Regions from separate parts of the Leuconostoc sp. LN180020 genome, predicted to be linked through region 3. Evidence: riboswitches for the same ligand, from Rfam matches in the RefSeq annotation. Region 3 holds a riboswitch; each other region holds the start of a gene.
What was found. Region 3 has a riboswitch for lysine ahead of lysA (diaminopimelate decarboxylase). Riboswitches for the same ligand answer to the same signal wherever they lie in the genome.

Region 1 (5,040 bases), 710 kb from region 3:
TATCAACAAAATTATTACGTAAATGTTTACGTAATTCATCTGCATGATCACGCACAAGTAATTCAAGGTTGGCAGTGGGTTCACCGACCACAAAGATAATATCCTCGCCGTCCAACATTAAATGACGACCACTTTGATGACCAGATTGTGGTAAATCAAAAACATCACGCCAAAAGCGATAGGCACGATTGATATCAGTTGCTGGAATTGTTTTAATGTTTAATTTACGTGGTTTCATAATACTTATAAGTATAGCGGAATCGTGTTAATTTTCAACTGATGTTAAATAACAAAGGATCCATTACCACAGACATATAATTTATGGTAAACTTAAACTTATGGCATTATTAGAAGTAAGTGGCCTTTCAATGGCCTACGCAGAAAAAACTTTATACGAAGACGCAGCCTTCGAATTACAACAGAATGAACATATGGGCATTGTTGGACAAAATGGGGCGGGTAAGTCAACACTTATCAAAATCATTACAGGCCAAGAACTACCATTGTCTGGTAAGATTGAATGGCAAAAGGGTCTGAAAATTGGTTACTTGGATCAATATGCAGAAATACCAGATGGGATGAATTTGGTAGCTTTTTTGCATACTGCTTACCAAGACTTATATGACAAGCAGGATCGCATCACTGCGCTTTACAATGAGTACGCTGAATCCATGAATGACAAATTGTTGACGCGTGCAGGTCGTATGCAAGAAGAACTCGATGCCGCAGGATTTTATGATGTTGATACGCAGATTGAACGCGTTATTTCTGGTCTTGGGTTGGAGGCCATTGGCCGGGACCGAGAACTCGAGCAAATGTCTGGCGGACAACGTGCAAAAGTGATTTTGGCTAAGTTGTTATTAGAAAACGATGATGTCATCATTCTTGATGAGCCAACCAACTATCTGGATGTGGCACATATTACCTGGCTGGAAGATTTCTTGCAGACATATGAAGGCGCTGCTTTAATTATCTCGCACGATTTTGACTTTCTGGATAAAGTAACTAACGCAATTATTGATTTGTCCTTTGGAAAAATCACCAAGTACCGTGGCTCATTTAAAAAGGCGATGCGCCAAAAAGAGGAGCGCGCAGAGCAACAATTACGCCAGTATGAAAAACAGCAGGGTGAAATTGAAAAGGCGCAGAAGTTTATTGCTAAAAACAAAGCGCGTGCGTCAACGTCCAAACAAGCTAAGTCACGAGAAAAGATGCTGGCACGAATGGATAAAATCGATCCACCATCAGAGACGTTGCAAGCGAAGTTTAATTTTCCTTATGTCAATTCGCAATCAGCTAATGCATTAACCGTTAGTGATCTATCTGTTGGTTATGTGACACCTGTTCTAGAGCCGGTGACTTTCTCCATTACGACCGGCCAAAAAATTGTTTTCAAGGGTTTTAATGGTGCTGGTAAATCAACATTAATTAAATCCATTTTGGGTGTTATTCCAGCATTACATGGTGAAGCAGAGTTTTCACCATCTGCTATTGTTAACTACTTTGATCAAGATTTAGAATGGGATAACGATGCTAAAACGCCACTGCAAGAGATGCAAGATCGCTTCCCAACTTTAGAACCCAAAGCACTGCGTACACGTCTTGCTGCGGCGGGTATTAATGCAGAAAATGCACAAAAACCATTACAACAACTATCTGGTGGTGAACAAACAAAGGTTAAATTGGCAATTATGGAGATGAAACCAAGTAACTTCTTAATTCTTGATGAACCAACAAACCACTTAGACGAAGGAACAAAAAACGCCTTGCGCTCAGCTATTGATAAATTTCCGGGAAATGTTATTATTGTTTCCCACGAAGTCAGCTTTACTAAAGGCTTTGGTGATCGCGAATTAAACGTCGCTGCGTTATCCTTTAAGAACGAAACGGATTAAGATAAGTAAGTATATCCATCAGCAATGGTTAATTGGTGGTGCAGTTATAATAAAAGGTTGGGAAAGGCTACTAATAAAGCCGTTCTCGACCTTTTTATTACGAGCAGTTAGAATCTGTCTATCAGGGAACCGGAATTGTGAGATAGTGTGGCATTTTTTATGAAGATTAGAATTATTGGTCCAGTTGGGAGTGGTAAAACCACTTTTGCCAATGCATTAAGTAAGCAAACAGGCATCCCTGTTACTGCGTTGGATACGTTAAATTGGCATCGAATGGTAACTGGGGATGTTCATAAAACGCCAGCTGAAAGACAAACAGAATTAAATCATGTCTTACGCCAAAACCATTGGATTATTGAAGGCACTCAATACCGTCATGGGCAAGCCGTGTTTGGCGCAGCTGATATTATTTATGTCTTGGATGTGCCATTGTGGCTGAATATTTTTCGGCTTATCACGCGTTGGCTAGATACCCGCATGAATCATGGTCCCAGACAATACCAACAGATATGGCCTTATGTCAAGTGGCTCAAACAGTGGTATCGATACGATAAATTGGCTGTTTTGGCATTGTTAACCCCTTACCGTGATAAAGTGAAGATAGTAAAAGCATTTGACAAAATAAAAACATTAGAATAAAATAAAAACAATGAGAAAATCATAGAGGTTGCCATAGACATGAGTCGCACGTGGAGTATTGATAGATACAATGAAACGTGTCAAAGGGAATATGGCCGAAGCGCTGATACTATCATATCAGTTAGCTGGGGTACTAGTTAATAGCTATTACACTGTCGCATATGCGGGGTGCTATGACGGAAACGAGTTTTTAGTGTAATCCGTGACTGCTATCCCCCAGCAGAAGCGGATTTTTATTTTATGAGAAAAGAGTGTGAATCATGGTAGAGGCGATTACGCGTCCGACGCAAATTGAAATATCTCAAAAAGCTTTAAAAAACAATGTCGCTGTTGTCAAACGTGTTTCGGGTGCAGAAAAAATTTTCTTAGCCGTTAAATCAAATGCCTATGGGTTAGGTTTAATTCCAACAGCTAAAGCAGCAGTTGCTGGTGGTGTGTATGGTTTAGCTGTTGCAATTATTGACGAAGCACTAGCACTGCGCCACGAACGCATCACTGCACCAATACTAATTTTGGGTATTTCACCCGCCGAGTATGCTGAACTAATGGCAGTGCAACATATTATGGCAACTGTTGTCTCACTTGATTGGTTACAAGAAGCAGCACAGTATCTCACCGGTGAACAGCGATTACATGTTTCCTTAGGTGTCGATACAGGGATGGGGAGAATTGGTTTTAGAGACCGACAATCATTGTCTGAGGCAATTGACTATGTGCAGGCTCATCGAGATATATTTGATTATGTGGGACTGGCCACACATTTTGCCGAATCAGATTCGGCTGATACAGACTATTTTAATATGCAACTTCAGCGTTGGCATAAGTTGACAGATGGTTTACCAGAACCAGAATATTATCACGTCGCCAACTCTGGTGCAGCAATGTATCATGCTAATGAAGTACCACATGAGGTTATTCGTGTTGGAACCGTACTGTATGGTGTCGAACCATCAAGAGGTGAATTGTGGGATGGCCGAGAACTGGCCCCAGTGATGGCGTTGCGTAGTGAAATGAACTTTGTGAAAGAATTACCAGCCGGCGAAGGCATTAGTTATTCACACAAGTACACCACCTCTGAAAATGAATGGATTGGGACTGTCCCAATTGGCTATGGTGATGGCTGGTTACGCAAAATGACTGGTTTTCATGTCATTGTTGATGGGCAATATGCGCCGATTGTTGGTCAAGTTGCAATGGATCAATTGATGATTCGTTTACCACATGAGTATCCAGTTGGTACAAAAGTGACATTAATTGGAAAAGATGGTGGGTTAGAAAACACAATTGAAGATGTCGCACAGCATGCAGATCTGGCACCGTGGGAAATCATGACCGGAATGCAAGATCGGTTACATCGTATTTTAGTAGACTAGATGAGAGAAACACAACCTGGGAGGGAATGGTAAGATGGTAGCGCGTGAGTATAATGTAGCAATATTAGGGGCAACAGGGGCTGTTGGGACACGCTTAATTGCCCAGCTGGCAGAATCAAAGGTACCGGTTAAGCATTTGAAATTATTAGCTTCACCTCGGTCGGCTGGTAAGAAATTACTGTTCAAGGGCGAAGCATTAACCGTGGAAGCCACAACGCCAGAAAGTTTTAATGATGTTGATTTAGTTTTAGCTTCAGGTGGTGGTGCAGTATCACATCAATTTGCACCAGAAGCAGTTAAGCGTGGTGCAGTTGTGGTTGATAATTCAAGTTACTGGCGTATGCATGATGATGTGCCCTTAGTGGTGCCAGAAGTTAATGAGGCAGCACTGAACAATCATCACGGAATTATTGCTAATCCAAACTGTTCGACGACTCAAATGGTTGTTGCTTTGGAACCTATTCGTCGTGCTTATGGCTTACGCCGTGTCATCGTATCAACCTATCAGGCGGCTTCTGGTGCCGGACAATCGGCTTTGGAAGAACTTAAAACACAAACAGATGCCTATAATCGTGGTGAAGAGATGGTTGCAAACATTTTACCGGTTAAAGGTGCGGCAAAGCATTATCCATTAGCATATAATCTTTTGCCACAGATTGATGTTTTTGAAGCAGATGGCTATACTCATGAAGAATGGAAGATGATTCATGAAACAAAAAAGATTATGTTTGGGGATAAGAATTCCAAGGCTGTCAAAGTGACTGGAACAGCTGTACGTGTACCAGTGCCAATTGGTCACGGTGAGACGGTCTACTTTGAAACTGATGATCATGCTGGTGCAACAACTGAAGGTATTCAAAAGGCGCTTAGTCAAGCTGCCGGCGTCGTGTTAGAAGATGACCCAAAATCGCAACTTTATCCACAACCAATTCATGCTGAAGGTAAGCGTGAAACCTTTGTTGGCCGTGTAAGGCCAGATTTAGAAAGTGATGATGCTTTTCATATGTGGGTTGTTTCAGATAATTTATTAAAAGGTGCTGCTTGGAATACAGTCCAAATTGCAGAACGATTAGTTGCTTTGGACCTAGTCCGTGTGCCTAAAAATGAAATAAACAGATTTGAAACGCTTTAAA
Region 2 (5,040 bases), 780 kb from region 3:
AATGAGAACATTGGCTGTTCCCAAGTCAATGCCAATATCTTTTGCCATGTTTATTCTCCAGCATTTTTATTTTTATAAAGGGGCACAAATGTACCAAATTATCTACATAATCTAGTCAATTATACCATAATTTGTTCCCTTTTTTGTTATTTTCCCAATAGTGAACTTGGCAAAGCAACAACCCAATTTGTCATAGCAATAAAGAAACTAGCTACCAAATAACCAATAGCAATTGACAATAAAACCTTTAAAAAAGTCGCTTGTTTTGGTGTGTAGGGCATGAATTTAGCAAAGTTAATCGGCCGAATCGTCCAAAAAACAAAATACGTCGCTAGTAAGTTGATACATAACATAAATAAAGGTCCCATTTTGTCCTCCTGATTGGCAGATACCTTATCGACTGATTTATTCGTGGTTCCATTATAGCAGTCGTATGACTGAAATTCTAATACAACATTGCTTGACAAAATAAAGCAATAAAAAAACCAGTCATATACTGGCTTTAAGACATTAGCGATGTTGTTTTAAATCAACCGCCTCTAATTTAATCATTTTTGTTTTATATCTTATTTTGTAACCAAAGTACAAAATGACAAATAGCGGTACAGAGAGATAAGTAACAGCTATTTTTTCCCAATTCAAATGCGTAAAACTACCTGGATCTTGACCGATAATCACCCCGATTGAAATCACAAGCGCAAATAGTGGGCCAAACGGGAACCACTTCGCTTTATATTTCAAAGCGTTTAAATCTTTTCCTTGGGCCACATAAGCCCTACGGAAACGATAATGTGAAATGGCGATGCCAACCCAAGCAATGAAGCCAGTTAACCCAGAAGCATTTACCAACCATGTGTAGGCAACAGAACCACCTTTTGTATTTGAAATAAACGCTAATAATCCGATAACTGTCGTCAATAGCAAGGCAAACACCGGTACACCACGTGTCGAAACTTTGGCAAAAATCTTAGGTGCCTCCCCCTTACGTGCCATAGCGTACAACATTCGTGTTGAGGCATATGAGCCCGAGTTAGCTGAAGAGACAATCGATGTCAAAATAACCGCATTCATTAAACTAGCGGCAAAGGCAATTCCAGCATTTTTAAAGACAATCGTGAAAGGCGACACAGCCACATTTTCCGTTGATGAGCTGAGTAAGCGCGGATCTTGATAATAAACTAATGCTGAAATAACAAAAATTGCTAAAATATAAAATAGCAAAATACGCCAAAATACTTGATTAATCGCTTTGGGAACTGACTTATCAGGATCTTGTGCCTCACCAGCCGTAATCCCGATTAACTCCGTACCTTGAAAGGAAAAACCTGCCACTACAAACACTGATAATACAGCCTGTGGTCCGCCAACAAAACCATGGTTACCAACAGAAAGATTTTTCATCACATTAACATCTGAGTGAATCACACCAAAAATAGTTGCTACACCAACAATCAGAAAGGCAATAATTGTAATCACCTTAATCATTGATAACCAAAACTCAGCTTCACCAAAAGCACCCACAGAGAATAAATTGATTAAAAAGATAAGAATTAATGCGACTGCAGAAAATATCCATGCCGGTGTATGCGGAAACCAAAATTTCGATACTAGACCAACCGCCACAATATCAACTGCTAGCGTAATCGCCCAGTTGAACCAATAATTCCATCCCATAGCAAATCCCAATGCTGGATCAACGTATTTTCCTGCGTAATCTGAAAATGACCCTGATGTAGGTGAATATGTTGCCATTTCTCCCAAACTTGTCATTAAAAAGTAAACCATTACACCAATTGCTAGATAAGCAACAATCGCACCGAATGGCCCAGCCTGTGCCACGGTTGCCCCAGAAGCAACGAACAACCCTGTCCCTATTGAACCACCTAACGCAATCATTGACACATGACGCGTCTTCAGATTACGTTTAATTTCACCATTATGTTCTGCCATAAAAATCTCCCTGTCGGGGCAAATAAAAAGCCCCTTTCTTATATAGAAAGAGGTTTAAAAAGTCATTGTATCGTAACTTTTCAAAGCACACCACATCACTGTGACAGTCTAACAAGTATTAGTTGTTAGCCCAATATCATTCTGCCTTAAATGATATTTCGGCAACCGCCCCTTTGACGCAAAGTCACAGTTCTTGGCGAACTCATTTGCGCTAATCATGTTGGTTGCAACCTCTTTGATAACTTGAATATCATATCATCTTTAGATTTGTGTGTCAATTTCCAACACAGAACGCCAATGCTGGGCTCGTTTACGATATTGTTGTTCACTCAATTGCCACCAAAAATAACCAAAGAATAAAGCACCCATACCACTTGACAGTGGCATGTCAGCAAACTTCATACGTGCTAACAAGATCAGTAACCAGAACACAACAGTAACTGTTGTGATAATGACACGTGTTCTTTGGTGTTGGCACACTCTGGGTAAAATGATAGCCACAATCACAGCCAAAAATTGTAGCCACCAAACAAGTAATAAATCCGGCATCATCGGCCCAATTTTTAAACCATTTGACCAATAGACTTGGAGTATAAGTGATAATACGCCTGTTAATAGCAACACAGCAAACTGTGTGATGAGAAACCACCACATCGCAATTTGATAGTTAATAGCCTTGAAAAATAACGCTAACCCTATGCTCAATAGGACAATGACCCAATAATGTGCAAAAAGGCCACCCAAAGCCACCCAAATTGCCAAGGCATGTGGTAACAAATTTTGTATCACTAATGTGCCACCATTATCTAATACGTGGACGAACAACATGTCAAAGCGGACTTGTATAGCTAACACTAAGAACAACACACTAAAAACAACAATCAATAATTTTCTTAATCTGTCTGGCTGGATTAACATTTCATTAACTCTCTTGTTTATTTATCACAGTAATTGTACCATTATATACAATGTACACAATAAAAAATAATTAAGTGACGGTATCATAAAGGTGTCTTTATCTATAGCGATTATCATCATGTTATCTGTTGGCGTTTTTGCCGGAATTTTGGGTGCCTTACTCGGACTAGGCGGTGGGATTGTTGTCACACCAATTTTAGTCATTGGTTTTAATCTACCCATTCATTATGCAATCGGTGCTAGTATTGTCGCAGTCATTGCAACCTCTTCTGGCGCATCTATTGCTTATTTAAAGGATGATTTACTCAATATCCGCACAGCCATGTTTCTGGAAATATTTACAACTGTCGGCGCCTTGCTGGGTGCTATTTTAGCCGGCTTTTTTGCGCCAATTTGGTTGAATTTTTTCTTTGGTATCCTACTAATGTATCAGGCTTTTCGTATGTGGCGCAAATTATATGGCAAGCAAGTATCTGAGACGGTGGCTAAGCCAAACCAACTGGCACACAAGTTACAACTCAATGCTTCTTATTATGATAAAGCGCTCGGCAAGCAAATTAATTATCATGTTGAAAATGTTTTTTTGGGGTCACTGATTATGTTGTGGGCCGGCCTAGCGTCTGGCTTGTTAGGCATTGGTTCTGGTATGTTTAAAGTTTTTGCCATGGATTCTGTCATGAAAATGCCACTCAAGCCTTCCAGTGCGACTTCTAATTTAATGATGGGTGTCACTGCCTCTGCTAGTGCCTTGGTTTACTTTTTCAACGGTACTATCCGAGCTGATATTGCTGTCCCAATAGCACTAGGTATTATTGTTGGCGCAACCATTGGCGCAAGAATGATGCCCCATGTCTCCACACGACACTTACGCCAATTGTTTATTCCGGTTGTTGGTTTAGCTGGTATCCAGTTATTATTAAAGGCCTGTAACATAACATTGTATTAAGGAGTACAGCAATGTTTGATAAACAAAAAGAAAAAAATATTGAGCGTCAAATTGGCGTCACCCTGCGTATTGGTGTCGTCATATCAGTTAGTATTATGCTGGTTGGCTTTGTATATTATCTCTTATCAAATGCACAAACCGGCCTATCAGGTAATCATTGGCCACAGCAATTCAATACATTAATTGTTGCTGCTGTGCAACTCAAACCCGGCGCCATCATGATGTTTGGCTTGTTGTTATTGATTTTAACGCCTATCTTACGCGTGTTAGCCTCTATTTATGCCTTTTATACAATAAAAGATTGGCAATATGTTACAATCACCACAATTGTTCTTTTCATCCTCATGCTTGCCATGTTTATTGGCCAAAATTAACTACCAGGAGAAAATCATGGATCCCAAAAATGATTCACGTTCTAAGCGTTATTCTGCCCCTAGTCATAGGCTACGTAACATTATTTTTGCAGTTATTACCGTTATTGTCCTCGTTATTGGTCTATTTGCTTGGCAAGCCATCCATAACACCAAAGGTGCACTTGATAAATCATATGCTGGTGCTGGTTTAAAAAAATCACGTGATGTCTCAGATGTTATTAAAAGTGGCCGTCCTATTTCGATTTTGCTATATGGCACAGATACAGGTGAATTGGGACGTACCTATCGTGGGCGCACCGACTCGATGATGTTGTTGCTTATTAACCCTAAAACCGAGAAAACAACCCTTATTTCATTGGCACGCGATGCCATGGTATCGATTGTCGGTTATGAAAATACTTTTCCTCAAAAATTGAATGCCGCGTACGCCTATGGCGCCACCGCAACGTCCATTAAAACTGTCGAATCTTTTTTGAATATTCCAATTGATTATTATGCCTTAGTCAACATGGGCGGTTTATCAAATATGGTTAACCAGGTTGGTGGCATTTCGGTTAAGTCCCCGATTGATTTTACATACAGCCAAGAAACTGCCCATGATTATGGGCCCAATCTTTATCGTTTCCATAAAGACAGCACTAAATTTGAACACTCTGATGACAATGGTAAGACTTGGTCAGCCTCACGAGCAACTATGGATGGCGATGCTGCTCTTGCCTTTTCAAGAATGCGTTATGACGATCCTAATGGTGATTATGGTCGTCAACAACGTCAACGTTTAGTCCTAGAAGGTTTAATTAAGAAATCAGCGAATATTTCTAATCTGTTGAATGATAAATTCATGTCAACCAT
Region 3 (5,040 bases):
CTTGGTTGGTCATGAATCCCATAAAACTCACCTGGTCGCCATTTACCTTCAAATAATCCCATATCGTAGGCAACTTTACCACCGCTTTCAGCCTCTTCAGCAGGTTGAAAGAAAATGATAAGATTGTCTTTTGGTTGATGCTGACTAAAATATTGTGCCAATCCCAGGGCCATTGTCATATGGACATCATGCCCACAGGCATGCATTTTGCCAGGATGCTGTGATGCAAAGTCTAACCCCGTTGCCTCTTGTATAGGCAAGGCATCAATATCTGTCCGATAACCAATTGTCCGTACTGGATTAGTGCCTTGAAAATAGACTAAAATGGCTGTTGGCAAAGCTTCAACTGTCTTAATTGTCATATAATCTTGTTGCCAAGACTTAAGTTTGGTTAACAAATAATCATGTGTCTTAAATTCTTCAAGTGCCGTCTCAGGTATTTGATGTAATTCACGACGAAATGTTTGTAGTGTTTCAAAATTTATTTCAGACATTAGAGACCTCGTAAGGCATCGATTAAAGCAGTCTTTTGTTGCGTTTTTGAATCAATTTGCTTAATAATTTTGGCTGGTACGCCTGCGACAACGGTATTAGCTGGCACATCTTTTGTCACGATTGCCCCTGCTGCGACCACAGCACCGTCTCCAACCTGTACACCTTCAATGACTACCGCATTCGCCCCAACTAAAACATGATCTCCAATACGAACTGGTTGGGCTGAAGCTGGTTCGATTACGCCTGCTAATACAGCGCCAGCACCAATATGTGATTGTTCGCCAACAATTGCCCTTCCGCCCAAAACGGCACCCATATCAATCATTGTTCCTGAACCGATTTCAGCACCAATGTTAATCACAGCACCTAGCATAATCACCGCATTGTCACCTATTGTTACCTGCTCTCGAATAATTGCTCCTGGTTCAATACGTGCATTGACAGCCTTTTTATCAAGTAGTGGTACAGCTGAATTTCGTGCATCATTCTCGACAAACACATTTTCGGCCGGCAATGCTGCAATTAACGGTTGAATTTCTGACCAATCCCCAATTAATTGTCCAAAAGATACACCACCAAACTGTTGCACAGTGGCTGGAATTTCGCCAGTTAATACACCCTTATAAGTCACTTTGACGGGCGTTACTTTCTTCGCATTAGCAATAAAATTAATTAATTGTTGTGCATCATTTGCTGTTGTCATATTATTTTTCTCCCAATTTTAATGTGTCATATTTGCTGATAGCGTGTAGTCACGATCCAGGGCCGCAATATGTTCATATGTTTCGCGTGCAACGACAAGCTGATGCTGTCCATTTTCCACAAAAACAACTGCTGGACGTGGGTTGCGATTATAGTTTGAAGCCATTGCATACCCATAAGCACCTGTTGCTAAGACGGATAAAATATCACCTGCTTGCGTCTTGGGCAATTTTTGTTGCCAAACAAGAACATCGCCAGATTCACAATATTTTCCAGCAACACGTACCACTTCTTGTGCTGGAATATTTGGTTGATTGGCTAAAACCGCTTCATAATTAGCCTCGTATAACGCAGGCCTAATATTATCTCCCATACCACCATCGACTGCTATATAGTGTCGCATATCAGGAATGTCTTTTCGCGCGCCAACAGTGTAAAGCGTTTGTCCTGCTGGACCTACCACTGAACGTCCTGGTTCAATCCAAATTTCTGGCATTTTCCAATCGTACTCGGCTGCTTTTCCTTTTAAGGTACGAATAATAGCACTTACATAGTCACTTTCTGGTAGTGGTTCATCGTCATCAGTATAACGAATACCAAAACCGCCCCCGACATTAATAATATCCGGCTGCCATCCCCAACTTTGTGCTGTATCTGCTAATAAGGCAGCATTTTTTTCAAAGCCAGTGACATCAAAAATTTGCGACCCAATATGCGCATGTAGACCTCGTAGGTGAAAATGGCTATCTTGACTAGCAATATCATACGCTGCCTTCGCTTGACCGGTTAGTAAATCAAAGCCAAATTTTGAATCTTGCTGACCGGTGCTAATAAATTCATGGGTGTGGGCCGATATTCCTGGTGAAATACGCAACAAAATATCTTGTACTACTTGACATTTTTCAGCGATTTCAGACAATAATTGCAACTCCAAAAAATTATCCACAATAACTGTCCCAATACCCTGTTGAACAGCCATCATCAGTTCATCCCAACTTTTATTATTGCCATTAAAGCTTAAGTGCTTTGGGTTAAAACCAGCTTGAATAGCAGTATAAAGTTCCCCACCTGAAACAACATCTGCGTGAATGCCTTCTTGCTGTGCCACTTGATAAATTGCCTTTGTCGCAAATGCTTTTGAAGCATAACTAACGATGTATGGGACATTTTCTTTTTCAAAAATGGCTTTAAATGCTCGCATTGTTTGCCTAATTTTAGTCACGTCATAAACATAAAGTGGTGTACCGTAAGTACTAGCAAGGTCAACCGCATCAACATGGTCAATGGTGAGGTGATTTTGTTCATTTGTTGGATAATTCATGTGCCCTCCTAAACGACATATAGATTTAGTATCATATGCCATCATTATCAACATAAAAAGCCCTTTGTTCGAGACATGGTCACGGACAAAAGGCTTTTGCTTAGCAATTTTGACAGTTTCCATAGCTCACCGTTACATGTAACGACAGTCTAACAATTATTAATTGTTAGCCCAACAGACAAAGTAGTAGTTTTTATCTATTTCGGCGATATCCCCTTTTGCTTAACGTCATGGCTGCTACAACAGCTCAGATAAGCGACTTATGTCTATCGCGACCTCTATGTGAAATTATATTTTTATTATGGTTTAATCATAACTGACAGTTTAAAAAATGTCAAATTTTTAATCTAATATTCAGTATCAATAAATTTTAAACCTAATTCACGCCCATACTGTCGAATTGTTGATTCAGCTAAATTCATTTCAAAGGCTAAATCAATATAGCTCGTCATACCATTATTAAAAAGCGCTAATACTTTCGCTTGACGTTCATCTTTGCCAATAGCTGATTCTGTTGCTAAAGCCTGAATGCCATGACCGACTAGCGTAGTATCTACCTCTGTTTTTGGTTGTCTTTCTCTTGACTCTAAATCCCGATAGGCTTGTGCTGCAGCCTTTTCGTCTAAATGCTGCGTTGTGACATTTTGATTGATATCTGCTGCTTTTTTAAATTGATAATTCATTAACTGACCTCATAAACTAGCACGGTGAATAATACTTGGACCATCAATCGCCGAGAGTTTCCCATCTTCATAAACAGTCGCTAACAAATCATCGCCAGCTACATCTTGCGCTACTGTTTTAATCGTATTACCATCTAGAATGACTTTCAATAAACCAGCTTTGGACGCTTTGGTCATGTCTGTTTTAGGATTTTTTTGAATGTTAATGTGACGCCCATCAGCTGTTTCTGCGTAAGCGGCTTTGATTGCAAATCTTTCCGTGTCACGTGTGAATCCTTCTTGCAAAAGCCCACCACCTGACCCAACAATGAGATTGTCAGCTGACCAACCTGCAGCTATTATGGTTTCATATAATGACACAATTGTATCTGCTTTCATACCATCGCCTTGAATAATACCAACATTGTCATTCAAAATACGATAGCCTTTATCATTTAAGGTTGTTCCAAAGATATCAGCAAGCAAATTCAAGACCTGCAAATCAATAATTTCAGGATCACCAGAATCTGGTCGTAACACAATGCGACCTTGACGGCTACGTATTCGTTGTTTAATCGTCGCTGATCCGATAACATGGGTCACGAAATTTAGCGCATCATATGAATCAATCACAATTGATAAAATCGCATCATCAGGTGCCCGATCAAGTTGTGCATTAACATAATCTATTTCACCTTCTCCCGGACCGTAAGCTGTGGCTACTGAATGTTCGGTTGCCCAGACCGATGCCGCGCGACCTGAAACACCGTAAACTGCCTCAAAATAACTTGAAGCAGCCATATTATCTGAACCTTGAAAATGTAATAAATGGGCTGCCCCGCCACGTTTTCCAGACATCAAAGATGTTGCGCCACGTAATCCAAAATCGTTAACAGCAACTGGTAAATTTGTTAGTGTGCCTGTTTTTTCAAACAAGGGTTGCAAACTTTTTTTTATGTATAAAGAATTTGTTGCGATAGTCGTTGGATACCAAACGTGCATTAATACAACTTCCAAAGCATTTAAACTTGTTGCAAACCAATCCTGTGTCGACTCAATTGTAAACAAGGCATTACCTACTGGCACTGTCATACCTTCAGGTAATGCTTTAATTTTCACAGGAAAATAGCCCAACGTTTTTACTTTTTCCCAAACGTCACGGTTAAAATAAGCGGTCGTATTAAACGTCTGTTTTGCTACTCTCTCAGCTTCATCAATCATTTCATCCGTAATTGGCTGTCTAAAGTAATCATGTAGAATCATTGACAAACCAAACCAACTCACTGTATCAAAACGCCCGCCAACACGTGCCTCGCCATAAGAGTATAGTTTCGTGATGTCAGTTGGGTATTGTAGATGATGTGTTAATTTATAAGCATCAGTGGCCAAAATGAGATTTTCTGTCATAAGGTTATCTCCGGTAAGTCAGTCGATATTAACATTTGCGTAACATCTTCAAAACGATCACCAGCTACTTTAATCAGACGCCAGTCATATAGTTTGTCATCGTCAAATTCATCAATGTAGGGTTCAAATTCACCCTCAGTCTGTAAAATTAAATACCCTGCAAAAGCAGACACAAATTCTTCTGGCGACGTCACAACGCGCACCAAATGACCTTTATCAAAGAAGCCTACTGCTAGATTAAAGCCGGACCATTGTCCCTCAAATGCCCATTTAAGTGTAATCCAGTCAGACATTGTTATCCCAAGATTCATCAGATAGTCTAGTGATAAGCGAATATGAATAGGATGTTTTTCTGATTGTGTGACAATACCTTGCGCATCTAACTGGCTTGAAAAAATGCCAACTAGTGCTTCAAATTCGCCGACGGTTGGCATACTTTCTTCTTGTTGCCAA

Region 1: it holds a riboswitch for lysine, as region 3 does, so the genes downstream of both, alr (alanine racemase) here and lysA (diaminopimelate decarboxylase) in region 3, are expected to answer to the same signal.
Region 2: it holds a riboswitch for lysine, as region 3 does, so the genes downstream of both, FAZ25_RS02080 (amino acid permease) here and lysA (diaminopimelate decarboxylase) in region 3, are expected to answer to the same signal.

What each region holds. Positions count from the first base shown of each region.
Region 1 covers NZ_CP039736.1:464,952-469,991, reverse strand. Annotated here, with positions in the region: gene FAZ25_RS02445 (VOC family protein) at 1-238, opposite strand, end outside; gene FAZ25_RS02440 (ABC-F family ATP-binding cassette domain-containing protein) at 339-1,895, shown strand; gene FAZ25_RS02435 (isopentenyl transferase family protein) at 2,055-2,534, shown strand; lysine riboswitch at 2,549-2,716, shown strand; gene alr (alanine racemase) at 2,795-3,907, shown strand; gene FAZ25_RS02425 (aspartate-semialdehyde dehydrogenase) at 3,942-5,039, shown strand.
Region 2 covers NZ_CP039736.1:395,287-400,326, forward strand. Annotated here, with positions in the region: gene FAZ25_RS02070 (rod shape-determining protein) at 1-48, opposite strand, end outside; gene FAZ25_RS02075 (DUF1146 domain-containing protein) at 147-368, opposite strand; gene FAZ25_RS02080 (amino acid permease) at 511-1,950, opposite strand; lysine riboswitch at 2,026-2,194, opposite strand; gene FAZ25_RS02085 (hypothetical protein) at 2,212-2,868, opposite strand; gene FAZ25_RS02090 (sulfite exporter TauE/SafE family protein) at 2,987-3,814, shown strand; gene FAZ25_RS02095 (DUF1634 domain-containing protein) at 3,826-4,188, shown strand; gene FAZ25_RS02100 (LCP family protein) at 4,205-5,040, shown strand, end outside.
Region 3 covers NZ_CP039736.1:1,173,240-1,178,279, reverse strand. Annotated here, with positions in the region: gene FAZ25_RS06050 (N-acetyldiaminopimelate deacetylase) at 1-494, opposite strand, end outside; gene dapD (2,3,4,5-tetrahydropyridine-2,6-dicarboxylate N-acetyltransferase) at 494-1,198, opposite strand; gene lysA (diaminopimelate decarboxylase) at 1,217-2,518, opposite strand; lysine riboswitch at 2,633-2,807, opposite strand; gene FAZ25_RS06035 (hypothetical protein) at 2,866-3,201, opposite strand; gene FAZ25_RS06030 (nicotinate phosphoribosyltransferase) at 3,211-4,587, opposite strand; gene FAZ25_RS06025 (hypothetical protein) at 4,584-5,040, opposite strand, start outside.